3 regions of the Clostridium nitrophenolicum genome follow, and region 3 is predicted to be linked to each of the others. Evidence: riboswitches for the same ligand, from Rfam matches in the RefSeq annotation. Region 3 holds a riboswitch; each other region holds the start of a gene.
The links. A riboswitch is a leader RNA that binds a small molecule or an ion and turns the genes downstream of it on or off. The one in region 3 is predicted to bind cobalamin.

Region 1: linked by a shared signal. The riboswitch ahead of ACZ5N4_RS24660 (ABC transporter substrate-binding protein) and the one ahead of ACZ5N4_RS01740 (energy-coupling factor ABC transporter permease) in region 3 are both predicted to bind cobalamin.
Region 2: linked by a shared signal. The riboswitch ahead of ACZ5N4_RS02975 (cobyric acid synthase) and the one ahead of ACZ5N4_RS01740 (energy-coupling factor ABC transporter permease) in region 3 are both predicted to bind cobalamin.

Annotation. Positions count from the first base shown of each region.
Region 1 is NZ_AP042469.1:5,194,495-5,200,441, reverse strand. It holds gene ACZ5N4_RS24670 (RusA family crossover junction endodeoxyribonuclease) at 1-448, opposite strand, end outside; gene tsaD (tRNA (adenosine(37)-N6)-threonylcarbamoyltransferase complex transferase subunit TsaD) at 622-1,647, shown strand; cobalamin riboswitch at 1,674-1,868, shown strand; gene ACZ5N4_RS24660 (ABC transporter substrate-binding protein) at 2,014-2,967, shown strand; gene ACZ5N4_RS24655 (FecCD family ABC transporter permease) at 2,988-4,040, shown strand; gene ACZ5N4_RS24650 (ABC transporter ATP-binding protein) at 4,040-4,849, shown strand; gene ACZ5N4_RS24645 (pyruvate carboxylase) at 5,375-5,947, shown strand, end outside.
Region 2 is NZ_AP042469.1:654,642-660,588, reverse strand. It holds gene cbiB (adenosylcobinamide-phosphate synthase CbiB) at 1-938, opposite strand, end outside; gene ACZ5N4_RS02975 (cobyric acid synthase) at 976-2,505, opposite strand; cobalamin riboswitch at 2,708-2,885, opposite strand; gene ACZ5N4_RS02970 (energy-coupling factor ABC transporter ATP-binding protein) at 2,998-3,723, opposite strand; gene ACZ5N4_RS02965 (energy-coupling factor transporter transmembrane component T family protein) at 3,728-4,525, opposite strand; gene ACZ5N4_RS02960 (sensor histidine kinase) at 4,899-5,947, shown strand, end outside.
Region 3 is NZ_AP042469.1:377,140-383,086, reverse strand. It holds gene ACZ5N4_RS01750 (aminotransferase-like domain-containing protein) at 9-1,385, opposite strand; gene ACZ5N4_RS01745 (carbon-nitrogen hydrolase family protein) at 1,508-2,434, shown strand; cobalamin riboswitch at 2,512-2,694, shown strand; gene ACZ5N4_RS01740 (energy-coupling factor ABC transporter permease) at 2,874-3,596, shown strand; gene ACZ5N4_RS01735 (energy-coupling factor ABC transporter substrate-binding protein) at 3,598-3,888, shown strand; gene ACZ5N4_RS01730 (hypothetical protein) at 4,296-4,673, opposite strand; gene ACZ5N4_RS01725 (Lrp/AsnC ligand binding domain-containing protein) at 5,027-5,506, shown strand; gene ACZ5N4_RS01720 (DUF378 domain-containing protein) at 5,611-5,832, shown strand; gene argH (argininosuccinate lyase) at 5,930-5,947, opposite strand, start outside.

The DNA of each region.
Region 1 (5,947 bases), 950 kb from region 3:
ACTCTATTGGATTGTCCTTATTTTCTTTAGGATTTATTTTATAATCAATAGAATAACTGCTTTCTCCAAAAAGTTCTAACTCAAATCTAGGATTTTCTCTATCATAAAATTCTTCTATTATAATTCTCCTTATTTGAGCATCATTTATAATTAGCCCACTTTTTTCAATACCGTCAAAAATACTTTTTGTAATATTATTAGTATCAGGATGTCTCTTTTCACTTTTATAATATACTTTTAATATTGCTATTAAAGATTCAGAGAGTACAACATTAGGATTCTGAGCTCTAGTAGCATAGGCTATTTCCTCCTCATAAAGAGCATATCTATCATGATATTTTCCAGAGTTAAATGGAAGTATAGCTCTTCCGTTTACATTAAAAAGCTTAAAGTTTGACTTAGATATTGGAGAACCTTTTACTATAACCTTTGCATAATTTTGCTTCATAACTTACTCCTTCTATAGGGGTACTAGACCGAAAGTTAACTTTCTAGTTAGTTTCTCTATGTAGTTTCGCTTTACTAATAATTATATCATATACATATAACGTTGATTATAATTTTTGTATAAAGTATAATAATTGTTGGAATTTGTAATAACTAAAAAGTGAGGTAAATTCAATGAGTGAAGATATAAAGATACTTGCTATAGAGACCAGCTGTGATGAAACTTCGGCAGCAGTAGTGGTTAACGGTAGAGAAGTTTTATCAAATATAATATCATCTCAGATAGATATACATACTAAATTTGGAGGAGTTGTGCCAGAAGTAGCTTCACGAAAGCACGTAGAGGCTATAGGATTTGTTGTTCAAGAGGCACTTGACAAGGCAGGAGTTACTTTAGATGAGATAGACGCTATTGGCGTAACTTATGGTCCAGGACTTGTAGGGGCGCTTTTAGTAGGATTACAATATGCTAAGGGATTAGCTTATGCATTAAAGAAACCTTTAATAGGTGTTAATCATATAGAGGGGCACATAAGTGCAAACTTTATTCAATATAAAGAATTGAAGCCACCTTTTGTTTGTCTAGTAGTATCTGGAGGTCATACTTTTATAGTATATATGAAGGATTATGGTGAGTTTGAAGTACTAGGGCAAACAAGGGATGATGCTGCAGGGGAAGCTTATGATAAAGTTGCTAGAGCTATTGGACTTGGATATCCTGGAGGTCCTAAAATTGATAAGCTATCCAAAGAAGGAAATCCACAGGCTATAAAGTTTCCAAGAGCTAATTTTCATGATGATAAATCTTTAGATTTTTCATTTAGTGGTGTTAAATCTGCTGTATTAAATTACTTAAACCAGATGGAGATGAAAAAAGAAGAGATAAATAAGGCAGATGTAGCTGCATCTTTTCAAAAAGCAGTAGTAGATTTTTTAGTTGATAATGCTATGAAAGCTTGTAAATTAAAAAAGGTGAATAAAATAGCAGTAGCTGGTGGTGTTGCTGCAAATAGTTGTCTTAGAGAAACCTTAATTAGTGCAGGAAGAAAGGATAATATAGATGTATTATTCCCAGAATTTGTACTTTGTACAGATAATGCAGCTATGATAGGAAGTGCGGCTTATTTTGAATATATGAAGGGAAATGTAGCACCATTGACTTTAAATGCAATACCAAACTTAAAGTTAGGTGAAAGATAGGCTAATAAGTGGTATACTTATATTAAAGTTAATAATGAATTTTAGGTACTTGTTATATGCTAAAAGCATTAAATAAGTTTAAAAGGGAAATGAGTGAAAATCTCATACGGTCCCGCCACTGTAATGAGGAGTGTATCGACATTTATGTCACTTGGTAACAGGGAAGGCGTCAATACATGATGAATCAGAGTCAGGAGACCTGCCTAAAACTTTTAAGCACTAATAGGCTTACGCGGATAGGCTGGTAGTAGTGGGTATTTTTTTACTTACAAAACCGTTATCTGCTTGATAATGGTTTTTTATTTTGGTGAAAAATTTAGTTTTACCTAGACACTTGAATTCAATAAAAAATAGGAGGGACATAAAATGTCAAATTTAAAGAAAAACTGTTTACTATTAGCTCTCTTTATACTAATTTTCTCTTTAGTTGGTTGTAATAACAAAGATAATTCATTAACTTCAAAAGAAAATAAGGAACAGAATGAAATTGTAAGTAATACAACTTATCCACTTAAAATAAAGGACTCATTTAATAGAGAGGTAACTATAGAAAAAGAGCCTACAAAAATTATATCAATAGCACCTAATATTACAGAAACCATTTATGCACTTGATAAGCAAAAGCTACTTATCGGAAGAACTGACTTTTGTACATATCCAAAAGAGGTAAGTAAGATTCAATCTATAGGAAGCTTAATGGATCCCAATATAGAAAAAATTGCGGAATTAAAACCTGATTTAGTTATAGCTTCTAATCCCATTACAAAAGAAGACTTAAAAAAACTAGAAGAGATTAATATAAAAGTTCTTGTATTATCGGGAAGCGAAAGTTTTGAAGGTACCTATGATATTATAAAAAACACTGGTAAAGTACTTAATGCAAATCAAAAGGCAGCTGATATTGTTTTAGGAATGAAACAAAAGATAAAAGATGTACAAGAAAAAGTTAAAGGTAAAAATACCCCTTCAGTATATTATGTAGTAGGTTTTGGAAAAGGCGGAGACTTTACCGCTGGTAAAGATACTTTCATAGGAAAAATGATTGAAATGGCAGGAGGGAAAAATGCAGCAGCTGATACAAATGGTTGGAAATATAGCGTTGAAAAACTTATAGAAAAAAATCCTGAAATACTTATATGCTCAAATAAATTTGACTCAAAAGAAGGAATTAAAAATACTGAGGGCTATAAGGAGTTAGATGTAGTAAAAAAGAATAAACTTTTTGAAATAGATGAAGATATTATTAACAGACAAGGTCCAAGATTGGCAGATGGTTTAGAAGCATTGGCAAAAATAATCCACCCTGAAGCCTTTAAATAATAAATGGAAGGAACTTATTTATGAATTTTACTCAAAACAAAAAACACTTTAAGTTAATGTTTTGCGTTTTTATAATTATTTTATTTTTAATTATTATTACAGCAACTACTTTAGGTTCTGCTGATATACCGATTAAAGAGAGCCTATGCATTATTTTAAATAAAGTACCTATAATTAATAAGTTTATATCATTAGCTGGAATACCAGAGAACCATAGATTGATTATATTAAAGATAAGATTACCTAGAATAATGTTAGCAGCTCTTGTAGGTATGGGATTATCTACAGTTGGACTATCTTTTCAAGCTATATTTAAAAATCCAATGGCAGACCCATATGTACTTGGTATATCCTCTGGAGCTGCTGTTGGAGCTGCTATTGGATTTGTATTAGGTTTTGAATCATCCTTTTTAGGGTCATCTGCTATTACTATAACAGCATTCTTAGGTTCAATTTTAACAACTGTCTTAGTATATAATATAGCAAGAGTTAAAAATAAAATTCCTACAAATACATTGCTTTTGGCTGGTATATCTATGAATTTTTTGTTATCCTCATTACTTTCTATAATTATGGTATTTAATAGACAGGAAGTTGAAAGAATTGTATTTTGGACTATGGGGAGTGTTAGTTCTGCAAGCTACACTCAGATTCTAGTGTTATTACCATTTTTATTTATTGGTATACTTATAATACTGTCCTTTTCAAAGGACTTAAATATAATTCTTACAGGCGATGAAACTGCAAAGAGTTTAGGAATAGAGGTTGAAACAATAAAGAAAATACTACTAATTAGTTCTTCTATGATTGTTGCTGCATGTGTATCTGTAAGCGGAATCATAGGATTTGTAGGATTAATTATTCCTCATATAGTAAGAATGCTTCTAGGCCCAGACCACAGATCATTACTACCGTTCTCTGTTGTCGCCGGTGCTGCGTTTATGGTTATATCAGATACATTCGCAAGAACATTGGCATCTCCTGCTGAAATTCCAGTAGGAGCTATAACGGCTACGTTTGGTGCTCCTTACTTTATATATCTTTTAATTAAAAATAAAAAGAAGGTGTTATAATGGATGCTGCTAATTTTCCAGTAGTTAAAGTAAAGAATTTATGCTGCAGCTTTGGAGAAAAAGAAATATTGCATAATATCAATATAGATTTCTCCAAAGGTGGTTTTTACAGTATTATAGGATCTAATGGTTCTGGCAAGACTACATTATTAAAGAACATAGCTTCATCATTAGCTCCTAATAAGAATACAGTTTTTATAGAAGGTATGGATGTATTAAATTTTAAAAATAAAGCTCTAGCTAAAAAGCTTTCTGTAGTACCTCAAAATACTAGTTTGGATTTTGACTTCTCTGTTTTAGATATTGTTTTAATGGGAAGAAATCCTTACATATCCAGGTTTCAAGATGAATCAAAAGAAGATTATAACATAGCTAAAGAGGCTATGAAAATGACAAGTACTTGGGAGCTTAAAGATAAATGTATAAACCAATTAAGCGGTGGAGAGCAGCAGAGAGTTATTATAGCAAGAGCGCTAGCACAGGATACAGATATTATATTATTGGATGAGCCAATATCTCATTTAGATATATATCACCAAGTTGAAATATTAGATACCATCAAATCCATAAATAAAAAAGTAACTGTTATTGCTGTACTTCATGATTTAAATTTAGCAGCACAATATAGTGATTATTTGGTACTTATAAACAAAGGTTCAATTGTAGCACTAGGTACCCCAGAAGAAGTACTTACAGAAGAAAATATAAAGAAAGTTTACAACATAAACATATGTATAATAAACAATCCTGTAACTGGTAAGCCGCATATAATACCCATTACTAAGACAATTAATAAAGTGTCACTATAAGAGACAGTTTGTTTATATTCTGTTTAATATTTTTGTAAGCTTCTTAGTCATATTAAAATAAATAACAAGCCAGTATGATAGTCTATTTTGCGTCGTACTGGCTTATTATTTATTTTCATGTAACTTAATTGAATTAGCATAATATTATACATTAAATAGCTAAAAAATACATATTATATAGAGTATGCTAAATAGCATATAATATACTCTATTTACAAAACAAAGAGTATGCTATATAATAATGAATATATTAATTTGCTTCCAGAAAAACGAAAAAATTTCATTCCTAATTTTACCTTAAATTTATCATTATCTATTGAGTTTGATTTATCAACATGTTAAGATGATAGGGTGAATTTTAAAGAAAAAGCATATCAAGATAAAATGCAAGTAAAAATATTTTGCTATTGCAATTGAAATAATCTTGATGCTTATATATAATATTATTATCGTGATAAATATTTATAATAAATATATTAATAAATATGCAATAATTATTATTTTTATAAAAAGGGGCTGAGGTATTTGGTTAAAAAATTTAAGAGAGTTCTTGTGGCTAACAGAGGAGAAATTGCAATAAGAATTTTTAGAGCTTGTCAAGAACTTGGTATAAGAACAGTTGCTATTTATTCTGATGAGGACAAACGTTCTCTTTTCAGAACAAAGGCTGACGAAGCTTATTTAATAGGAAAGAACAGGGGGCCTGTTGAAGCCTACTTAAATATTGATGAAATAATAAACCTTGCACTAAAAAAGGGTGTTGATGCGATACATCCTGGATATGGATTCTTATCAGAAAATCCTGAGTTTGCAAGAAAATGTGAACAGGCTGGTATTGAGTTTATAGGACCAACTGCAGAAATGATGGAAAAGCTTGGGGATAAAATTAAATCAAAAATTGTAGCTAAAAATGCAGGTGTTGCAACTATCCCAGGCGTAGAAAAGCCAATTCAATCTGAAGAGGAAGCCTTGGAGTTTGCAAAGGTATGTGGATATCCGGTTATGGTAAAAGCCGCTGCTGGTGGTGGCGGAAGAGGTATGAGAATTGTTGCAAAGGAAGAAGAGCTTATTCAGTCATATAGAAGTGCTAAAAATGAA
Region 2 (5,947 bases), 280 kb from region 3:
AATATTCCTAAGATATACATTACAACCATCAGTATTTCTGCGGCATACATAAGCTTTATGCAGTCATTTATATGCTCAAAACTTAGATCCAGCTTCTTATCTCCAATAGTTGGTTTGTATACAACTTCTCCAAAATAAATATTTGTACCTCCAAGTTGTATTCTCATAGCTCCTGCTGCAGCTCCTTCTGGATAAGCACAATTAGGACTTTTATGATTTTTTCTATCTCTTATCATTATTTTAAAACTTTCAATTGGATTTCCCTTTACAATAAAGGCAACTATACAGATAAGTAACCCTGTAAGCCTTGCAGGTATAAGGTTAACTACATCATCTACCTTTGCTGGAAAGAATCCAATGTGTTTATACTTTTCATTCATATATCCAAGCATTGAGTCCATTGTGTTAATACCTTTATACATCATTGCTAAAGGAGCTCCCCCAATTATGGCATAAAATAACGGAGCAATTACTCCATCTGCTGCATTTTCTGCTACTGTCTCTACATCTGCTCTTATTATTTCTTTATCACCAAGGCTCTTGGTATCTCTTCCAACTATATATGAAAGTTTTATTCTAGCATCTTCTAAATCATTGTTCTTTAATGCATAGTACACATTTTTAGCTTCGCTGCTCAAACACTTAGCTGCAAGGGTAGTCCATATTATCATTACATTTAAAACATGATATAACCATAAAACATGTTTTGTTATGGCAAGTATAAAAAATGGAATGATAAAGCTTATAAGTGCAACTACTACTACGATAAGACCTCCAAAAGCTTTAATGCCAGCATCAGTTTTGCACAGCTTTCTTCCCTTTTTTTCTAAATAAGCTATGAGTTTGCCTATATAAATAACTGGATGCGGAAACCAATGAGGATCTCCAATTATCCAATCTATTAGCATGGCTAACAATATGTCTAAAACATTGGTCATAAGGAAAGATGTAATCAAAATTTCTCACCTCAAAAATTTATTTATTCCCATTACTATTTATTCCCATTACTTCGTAGATTTTATTAATATCCAAGCTTTCCCTAACAATGTCAGCAAGCTTATCTAACTCTTTTTCTCTAAGACTTTCATAGGTGCTTGACTTTTTAACCTCTAATCCTTTTGATACCCTTATCTTATTTAGAATATATTCTCTAAAATCTACTCCATCAAAGATTCCATGTATATAAGTTCCCATAATATTTCCTTCTTCATTTATAGCTCCATCATTAAGCTCAACCTTTTCACCGTTTTTATCCATAATTTTAAATAAAGGTTTTGCATTTTTACCATAATTGCATATTCCCATATGAATTTCATAGCCATAAATATTTAGTTTTCTATTTTCCTTTAACTCCTCATTCTTATACACATTAAACTTTTCCATACTTTCAGCATTTACTCTTGTAGTTACTTTTTCTTCTTCAAAAACAGTTTCTACATCTAGCACTGCCATACCTTCTGTCTCTTTTACATCTGTTTCTACACCATAAGGATCCTTTAGAACCTTTCCAAGTATTTGATAACCACCACATATACCAATAAGTAATCCAGTTCTACTATAATCCTTTATAGCTTTTTCCAATCCACATGCTCTTAATTTAAGCAAATCTTCAATAGTATTCTTGCTTCCTGGAATAATAACAAGATCAGGATGTCCTAGTTCTTCTACGGAAGTTACAAATCTTACCGAAACATCTTCCTCACTTTTTAAAGCATCTAAGTCAGTAAAATTAGAAATATGTGGCAACTTAATTACTGCGATATCAATATTACCTGTAATTTTAGTATTAAATTCTACTGCTCCATCTTCATCTTCCAATGCCAGGGTAAAATGTGGAACTACCCCCATACAGGTCACTTTTATAATATCTTCTAGCATAGTAAGACCTGGTTTTAATATCTCCACATCTCCTCTAAATTTATTAATTATAGTACCCTTAACTCTAGCTCTTTCTTCTTCAGTAAATAAGAGCATTGTACCAGCAAGTGATGCAAAAACGCCTCCCTTATCTATATCACCAGCTATAATTACAGGTGCATCAACTAGTTCCGCCATACCCATGTTTACTATGTCTCTGTCTCTTAAATTTATTTCTGCAGGACTTCCTGCGCCTTCCATTACTATTATATCAAATTTTTGTTCCATACTTTCAAAATGATCTTTTAACATATCTCTAAATTCTAGTTTCATATTATGATATTCCATAGCTGTGCTATTTCCGTAAACCTTACCATTAACTATGATTTGGCACTTTTTATCTGATGTAGGCTTCAAAAGTATAGGATTCATATATGCTTCTGGTTGAAGACCTGCAGCATATGCTTGTAGTACTTGAGCACGTCCCATTTCTTTGCCATCTAAAGTTATGTATGAATTTAACGACATATTTTGAGCTTTAAACGGGCAAACTGAATATCCATCCTGCTTAAAAATTCTGCATAACGCCGTCACTAGTATACTTTTTCCTACAGAAGATCCAGTTCCTTGAATCATTATTTTTGCCATAAATATATATCCCCCTCTTGTATATATAAATTCCGCTTTATCAATTATACATTAATTGCTAAATCATTTTTACACCAAATTACATATAATCATTTTTTTCAAAAATTTAAGCAGCAAACTTCCAAAGTTTGCTGCTTTTAACATAAAAAAACCGGCTTAAGCCGGAAGTGATCATATTAAAAGTACTTTCCCTCCGAAAGCTTATACTACTCACATCTAGGCAGGTCTCCTGGCTCATGAATCATTCTCGCCTTCACCTTCCTCTTATGAAGAGTGGCATGCTGAAGGTTCGTCATCAATTACAGTAGCGGGGGCTGCTGCGGACTTTAACCGCATTCCCTTTTCACCTTTTAAAAGGCACCTAAACTCGTAATATTTATTTTTCAATCTTAGTTTATTATAGCCCAACATATATGTCAATAATATCTATTTGTAATATGTAGCCATAATAACTTATAAAAATAACCTCAGCAATGTCTAATGCCTTTTTTCTCACTTTATGTTATTTTCTATTAAAAAGCTATTATCATTAATTACAATATCATAATTGTCATCTCTTATAATACTATGATCCTCGGCAAACACTAGCACTCTCTTAAAGATACCTTGTACATATTCAAAATCATGAGTAGAACAAATTATAGTTTTTCCACTGTTATTTAGTTTAATCATAAGCTCTCTCAAAAACTTTTTTCCCTTTGGATCAATTGCATTCATAGGTTCATCTAAAATTAAAACTTCTGGATTTAAAGCAAGTACCGCAGCTATAGCAACTCTTTTTTTCTCTCCACCACTTAAGTTATATGGCTCTCTATCTTTTAGATCTTCAATATCAAGAAGTCTCAAACAGTCACAAACTCTTCTGTCTACTTCCTTATCGTCCATTCCCATTTGTCTTGGTCCAAAGGCTATTTCATCGTAAACATTTGAACAAAAAAGTTGTGCATCAGAATTTTGAAATACAAATCCAACTTTTTTATGAAAAAGCTTACTAAAATTACTATTCTCCATTTTCTTTTTATCTATTTCTTCACTGTTAAAATAATACTTTCCTTTTGTCGCAAATATTATTCCATTTAATAACTTCAAAAAAGTTGATTTTCCACTTCCATTTGGACCTATTAAAGCAATTGATTCTCCTTCTTTAATATCTACGTTTATATTTTTTAACACTTCTGCATCTTTGTATTTAAAGATAATATCTTTAATTTGAATCATAATATCACATCCTAGCAAAATAAAAATACAACAATATAACAAGCATATTGACAGAGCCATATATCAAGTCTTTGATACCAAATTTTGAATTTGTATAAGATGAATATTCTCCTGTAAACCCTCTACATTCCATAGCTGAATACATTTCATCGCCCATTTCTTTTGACTTTAAAAAAAGATTACCCATTATTCTTGTTACAGATGAATATTTATTATCATTTTTTCCAATAGATCTTAACCTTAATGCATAAAACATTTCTAATGAGAATTCACCTAAAATGTATATATATTTTATAGTAATATCAAAAACCAATATAAATACATCTGGTATAAAGAAAAGCTTTAGTGCCTTTGTTATATCATGCCATTTAGTAGTATAAGATAGGATATTAACAATAAGTATAGTGCCAATTACCTTTGTGATTAATAAAATACTATTTTTTACATTTCCCATTATTATTGAAGGTGCAAGCATTACTAACGTAAATAAGGGAACAACTAAACTTATAGATAAAACCTTTTTTATGTCTTCTACATCTAATAAGCTTAAAATTAATAAAAAATATACATCTACTAAAAGTATATATGTAAAGTTTTTTGACATTGATAAAAATATTATATTTAAAACTGTAAATAAAACCTTTACAACACTATTAATATTATATATAAAACCATTATTAATCTTAGAGTTTCTCTTTATTAAGGATAACACATGAAGTATAGAAAATATACTTTTATCTATAAACTTGTCCTTATCATTTTGTGGTACATAGTTATCTTTTTTAAAAAGCCATTCTTCCATAAATCACACCTGCACATTCTATGTATTTAAATATAAGTGAAAAAATAATCTTACTTAAATATCACTATTATACCAACAATTTCTAAATAATTAAAATAAAAAATACTTTTCTGTTAAAAATATATCATAATTAAACACTTATTTTCACGGATCCATATCTTCACCTAATATCTATGCATTGTCTGAAAACAGCATAAAACTCAAATCATTAATTTATAACAAAACATATTAAGCTTTTATTTAAGTATATCCTAAACTTAAATATTTTGAAAGGATTTTACATCATTTTGTAGAATATATGTAGAATATATAACAATATGAATTTTTACTTAAGAAGGAGGTTGAAATGTCTAACTCATATTATTCCTCTTTTATGAAAAACAATAATATAAGTTATCCTAGCGATATGCTTGAAAATATTATAGAAAATACCCCTGTTGGTATTGTGGTCTTAAATAACAACTTTGATATCATTCTTTGGAATTCCGCTCAAGAATCTATGACTAGTATTCATCGTGAGGATATTATCGGAAAAAACTTTTTTGATGAGTTTTCCTATTTATTTAATTCTATAGCAAACAGATTAAAGAATATTTTTTCTTCTAAGGAAACAATATTTCTAGATCGATTTCTTTTCTATACTGATAATACAAATTTACTGATTAAATATTTTAATATAAAAATTAATATTCTAAATAATGTAGATGGTTTTAATGGAGTTATGTTTTCAACAGAGGATTGCACAAAATTAGAAAATACAGAAGATAAATTGTATGAGAATAAAGAAACAGTAAAAGCTATATTTGATTCTACTGCCGAAGGGATTTTAGTACTAGATCCAACTGGAAAAGTAATCAATTACAATAAATACATAAAAAACATCATGGAAATCTACGATAATCCTATAAGTAAAAATAATATTCTTAAGTTTGTTATAAATAAAGTTAAAAACGCAGAAGATATAAAATATAAGATTAAACAAGTGTTTAACACTAAAAGAAAATTTTTCACTTTACTTGAACTAAGAGACGGAAGGATATTTGAAAGTTTTTCTAGCCCATTAATAAAGAACAATATACTAATCGGAAGGCTATACAGTTTTCGTGATGTAACAAAGCAAAAGCTAGATGAAAAATTATTAAGAGAAAGCGAAAACTACTATAGGAAGCTTATAGAGTTTCTTCCTGCAAGCATATTATTACATATAGATAACAAAGTAGTTTTTGCAAATAACGCTACTGCAAAAATGTTAGGTTTAGATTCTCCTACTGAACTTATAGGAAAAGAGATATTTGATTTTATTAGTAAGGATTTTCATGAATTAGCTAGAGAAAGAACTAATATTGTACAAGCTTATAAGCAATTTGCTCCGTTAATTGAAGAAGAATTCATAAAAAAAGATGGCTCTATTATAGATGTTCA
Region 3 (5,947 bases):
ATATAAAGTTATATTTTAGGATAATAGTTAAAATCAGAATTTTTATCCGTTAAATATTTCTGTATAGCATCTAACACTATAGGAATACCTATTTTAATTTTATCCTCATTAACTTTACTTATACTAATTCTAAAATAATTATTAGTTTTATATTCTCTTAAAAAGCATGTACTTGTATCTAATAATTGTATATTCTTATTGGATAATGTGTTTATTATCTTCTCATATCTCAGACCATTATCTACGTATATACAGGCAAAATATCCTGATTTAGGTACATTCCATTTTATTTTAGGATGTTGAAATAGTGAAATCGTATCTTTTAAACAGCTCATTCTATCGGAATATAATTTACTAATTTTTTTCCTATGTTTATTAAACATACCACTCTTTAAGTAGATTTCCAAAGCACCTTGAGATAAGATTGGACTATTCATATCCACCCATTTTTTGTATTCTAAGAAAGTATTCATTAGCAGCTTAGGTAGTATAACTGCTGCAATTCTTAAACCTGGCACAAGAATTTTAGAATAGCTTTTTAGATAAATAACCTTTGAAGAAGTGCCATAGGTAAACATAGGATCTGATTTTTTATCTATTTCTAAATCCGCCATGATATCATCCTCAACGATATATACATTATATTTTTCCGCCATTTTAACTATTGCTTCCTTTTCTTCTCTAGTATATGAATTCCCCGTTGGGTTATGAAATCTAGGAATAGTATAAAAAAACTTAATATTGCCGTATTTAAATAACTTTTCTAATTCATGAAGATTAATGCCATTTAATCCTCTTTCAATTCCTAAAGCAGAAACATTGTTTAGTTCTAGGGATTTAATTATTCCATAATAGGTTGGTTGTTCAACAAGAACATTAGAATTTCCATTTGGAAATGGCATGGTTGCTAAAATATTTAAAGCTTGTTGAGACCCTGTGGTTATAACAATATTATCTGCTTTGGTGAATATTTGATATTCTTTAAGATGGTTAGTTAAAACTTGGATTAATGAATTTAACCCACGAGGATCACAATAAGTAAATAGCGTTTCTTTATAAAGTTCTATAGCATTGTTTAAACAGTGTTGAAATTTTTTATAAGGTAAAGTATCAATATCAGGAGCTCCTGATGAAAAATCAATTAGAGGATTTTCAAAAGAATTATCACTAGAAAAATCACTTTCTAGTACATAATACCCACTTTTGGATAATGAATAAATGATATGTTCCTTTTCGAGCTCATTATAGGCTTTTAAAACAGTACCGATACTACATCCAAATAATTGAGATATACTTCTTAGAGAAGGCAACTTTTTCTTTGCTGTAAGATTTCCATTTAAAATCTCATTTTTAATATATTGAACAATCAGCTGATATTTTAGCAATTTAAACAGCTCCCTTAATTTTGTACTATAACAGTTATAAATTTTGTTTGTTGATACTTTAATTATACTATAATAGTATGAATTTATAATAAATGTTTACTAAGTTTAAAGGGGATGTTAATATGAAAAATGCTATCAAAATTGTGAGAGTTGCGGCAGTCCAAGCGGCTCCTGTTATTATGGATCTTGACGCTACTGTTGAAAAGACTTTAGCTTTAATCAAAGAAGCAGGAAAAAAAGGTGCAAACATAGTAGTTTTTCCTGAAGCATTCATTTCCGCTTATCCAAGAGGACTTTCCTTTGGATTTGTTGTCGGCAGCAGAACAATGGAAGGACGTAAAGATTGGCAGCGTTACTATGAAAATTCTGTATCAGTACCTAGTGATGTTACAGACATTCTCGGAAAAGCAGCCCAAGAAGCTGGAGTATATTTATCTATAGGAGTTATAGAAAAAGATGGTGAAGGACTAAATAATACTCTTTACTGCACAAACCTGTTCTTTGGACCTGATGGAAAACTTTTAGGGAAACATAGAAAACTTAAACCTACAGGCACAGAGCGCTGTATTTGGGGGGAAGGTGATGGAAGTACTCTCACAGTATTAGACACACCTTATGGCAAAATGGGTTCATTAATATGTTGGGAAAACTACATGCCATTAGCTCGTATGGCCTTATATTCTAAAGGCGTAACTATTTATATTGCTCCTACAGCAGATTCAAGAGAAGAATGGCAGTGTACTATGAGGCATATAGCCTTAGAAGGCAGATGTTTTGTAATCGGATGTAATCAATATGTTGAAAAAAACATGTATCCGACAGATCTAAACTACTATCATGAATTAGAGTCTCAGCCAGAAGTTATGTGCCCTGGCGGCAGCTGTATAGTTAATCCTTTTGGAAAATATGTAGTTGAGCCTGTTTATAATAGAGAAGAAATTTTAATTGCTGACTTAGAATTAGATGAAGTTGTACAAAGCAGAATAGATTTTGATGTAGTTGGTCATTACTCAAGACCAGATGTATTTGAACTTATTGTTCATGAATAACATACCTATTAAAACTATTTTAAGCTTGTCTTAAATAAACATTTATGTTAAAATTAGCAGGAAAGTAATTATTGTTAAAAATTTAATAAAATATAGGTGCAGTTAATACACTGCTTAATAGGGAAGTTGGGTGAAAATCCCTCACGGTCCCGCCACTGTAAGAGAGAAGTTCTTATAATAATGCCACTGGCGTAGTCTGGGAAGGCTTATAAGAATGATGATACTTGAGTCAGGAGACCTGCCTATATTGTTTGTTATTCTTTAACCTTACGTGGATATAAGGTGAATAATTGTTACTGAATGCTATAATTTAACTAAAAATAGTTAACATCTGTTGCTTTTTTAGGTTTTATTATTGATTTAGATAAGTTATTTAATCCCTTTAACGTAAGTTAAAGGGATTTTATTTATTTAAAAATTAATTAAGGGGGAATCATTAATGAAAAAAAGACTATTATTTATTTATGTATTGGCATTGGTGCTTTCAGTTCCATCAATAGCTTATGCAATGCACATTTCCGAAGGATTTTTACCTCCTAGCTGGTGCATATTCTATTTTATACTCTCTGCTCCATTTTTTATTTTAGGTATGAGAGACATAAGAAAAGCTACATTAAGAAACAAAGACATAAAAATGCTTCTTGGCCTTGTAGCTGCATATTCTTTTGTACTTTCAGCGATGAAGATTCCATCAGTTACAGGAAGCTGCTCTCATCCTACAGGTACCGGTTTTGGCGCAATTATTTTTGGTCCATTTGTGATGGCTGTTATTGGTGTATTAGTACTAACCTTTCAAGCTATATTCCTTGCCCATGGAGGTATCACAACCCTTGGTGCAAATACTTTTTCAATGGGTATAGCAGGTCCAATAGTATCTTATACAATATATAGGCTTCTAAAACATAAAAACAAAAAAATTGCAGTATTTTTAGCAGCTAGTATTGGTGATCTTGCTACATACTTTATAACATCAGTTCAGCTTGCACTTTCTTTTCCTGCTAAAGATGGCGGAGTGTTTATATCTTTTATAAAATTTGTTTCTATATTTGCAGTAACTCAGCTTCCACTAGCTATAGTTGAAGGAATAGTGACAGTTATGATATTTGAGTTTATAGAGAAACATTCAAAGAGCGAATTACTATCATTAAACGAGGTGATTTAATATGAAAAGGAAAAATCTATTACTTATTTCTTTTTGCATTATACTTATCGTAGGTTCTTTTATCATAGGCTCTAAAGGCGAGTTTGGAGGAGCTGATGATCAAATAGAAGGAGTAATTTCTGAAGTAAATAAAGAATATACGCCTTGGTTTAATCACATTTGGGAGCCACCATCTGGTGAAGTAGAAAGTTTTCTATTTGCATTTCAAGCTGCTGCAGGCGCAGGCTTTGTAGGATATTATATTGGTAGAAAGCGTAATATTAAAAATAATAATGTACAAGAAGTTAGCTAGCCTAGAAAAAAATATAGTGATTTTGTATTAAAAATACAAAATCACTATATTTAAATAAAAAAAAAGCCTACATGGGGGAGCATGCGGCTAAATAGGGGATATTGTTTAATGAAAAGCTTATTAACATCAATAAAACCCGGTGTCTCATTGATGCTTTTCGACTTCATTTACAATATTATAATAACATTAATTGCATAATCAGTCAATATATTTTCAAAAAATATTTTTTTCGACATTATATCAAACATCATTCGACATATCTCAACCTGAAATTATCTAGAATTCTTATTTCCTATAGAATTTAATACTTATATTCATTTAAAAGCATTCAACCAAGTGATTGGATGCACTATACTTATCTATATAAAAATAAAAAGTTCCTAGTAAATACTAGAAACTTCTTACAATTACTTCTTTTGATTATTTTTTGCTCTATTTGGTTTAGCTTTAGGCTTTATAACAACATTACTTTTACTATTTTTTGTATTTCTTGATCCTCTATTAGCTGTATTATATATAGCTCCACTTCTCAAATCTACAAACCATAAAAACAGTACTATGAATATCGCCGATTGAACATACTGCCATACAGTGCCATTTATATTATATTTAAAATATGCAGCTATCATAGTTGGTACAAAGAATGCCGCTATAGCTAATCCCAAAATCAGCCACTTATTTGGATGTAATTTTGATAACACATGGATTTTTAATTGATTATAAACTACTAAGAATATAATTACAAAAAATAAAATTTGAAAGATAACTTGTAACCATAATGGCATTTTATTTTCCCCCTTTGAATTAGTATATATTACTTCTATTATTATACACTTTTAAATTTATAGCAATACCTTTATAAATAGCTTGTTAAGTATTACTGTAATTTTTTCATAATTGCGTTATAATGATATTGAAATATTTTTATAGTATATTAAAATATTATTAAATGACTATACTAAATATTATACTTATCTTCAAATAAACATTAATATTAATAAAAGTATTTTTTTATTAATACAATAACATTTAGTTCATCAAATTAACAAAAATTTCTGTTATAATAAAATTACTTACTTTGTTAATATTATGCCAATTATTGAAAGCATGTTATACAATAAATGAGGAGTGGTAATAAATGAATTTAAAGGTTAATGGATTAGACGATTTGGATCTTCAAATTTTGGATATACTTATCAAGGACTCAAGAACACCATTTTTAGAAATAGCAAGACAATGCCATGTAAGTGGAGGAACTATTCATGTTAGAATGAAAAAAATGGAAGATATCGGTATCATAAAAGGCACAAAACTTATAGTGGATAATTCAAAGCTGGGTTACGATGTCTGCTGCTTCATTGGAATTTATCTCGACAAAGCTAGATCCTACAATTTTGTACTTGATCAATTGAAATTAGTAAGAGAAATTGTTGAGCTCCATTATACTACTGGCCAATACTCAATCTTTGTAAAGGTTATCTGTAAAAACATTACTGATCTTCAAAACTTGTTAATGAATAAAATTCAGTCAGTAGAAGGCATTCAGAGAACAGATACATTCATATCTTTAGTTCAATCAATTGATAGAAATATGGAACTTAATATATTAGATAAATAAATTATAATTTTAGGGAAATTTTTTCCCTTTTTTTATTCTTTACTTATATTTTTTAAAAATTTGCGAATACTATTGTTGTACAAAATTATAAAGGAGATGTGAATATGAGAACACTAGATGTTATTGCACTAATATTAGTTGTTATAGGTGCTATAAACTGGGGACTAATAGGATTCTTTCAGTTTAACTTAGTAGATTCATTATTCGGCACAATGTCTTCATTTAGCAGAATAGTATACGCACTTGTTGGCATAGCAGGATTATATGCTCTTTCATTTTTCGGAAGAGATAGAGACAGAACTAGAGATCCAGGAGAAGTTAAATAGTTATTTAAATTTAAAATATCTCTAAAAAGGAAAGAGGAAAGTCTTATAAAAGCCTTTCCTCTTTCTATATTTAATTTAATAAAAATTTGGGGCAATATTATTTGAGCTCCACTTT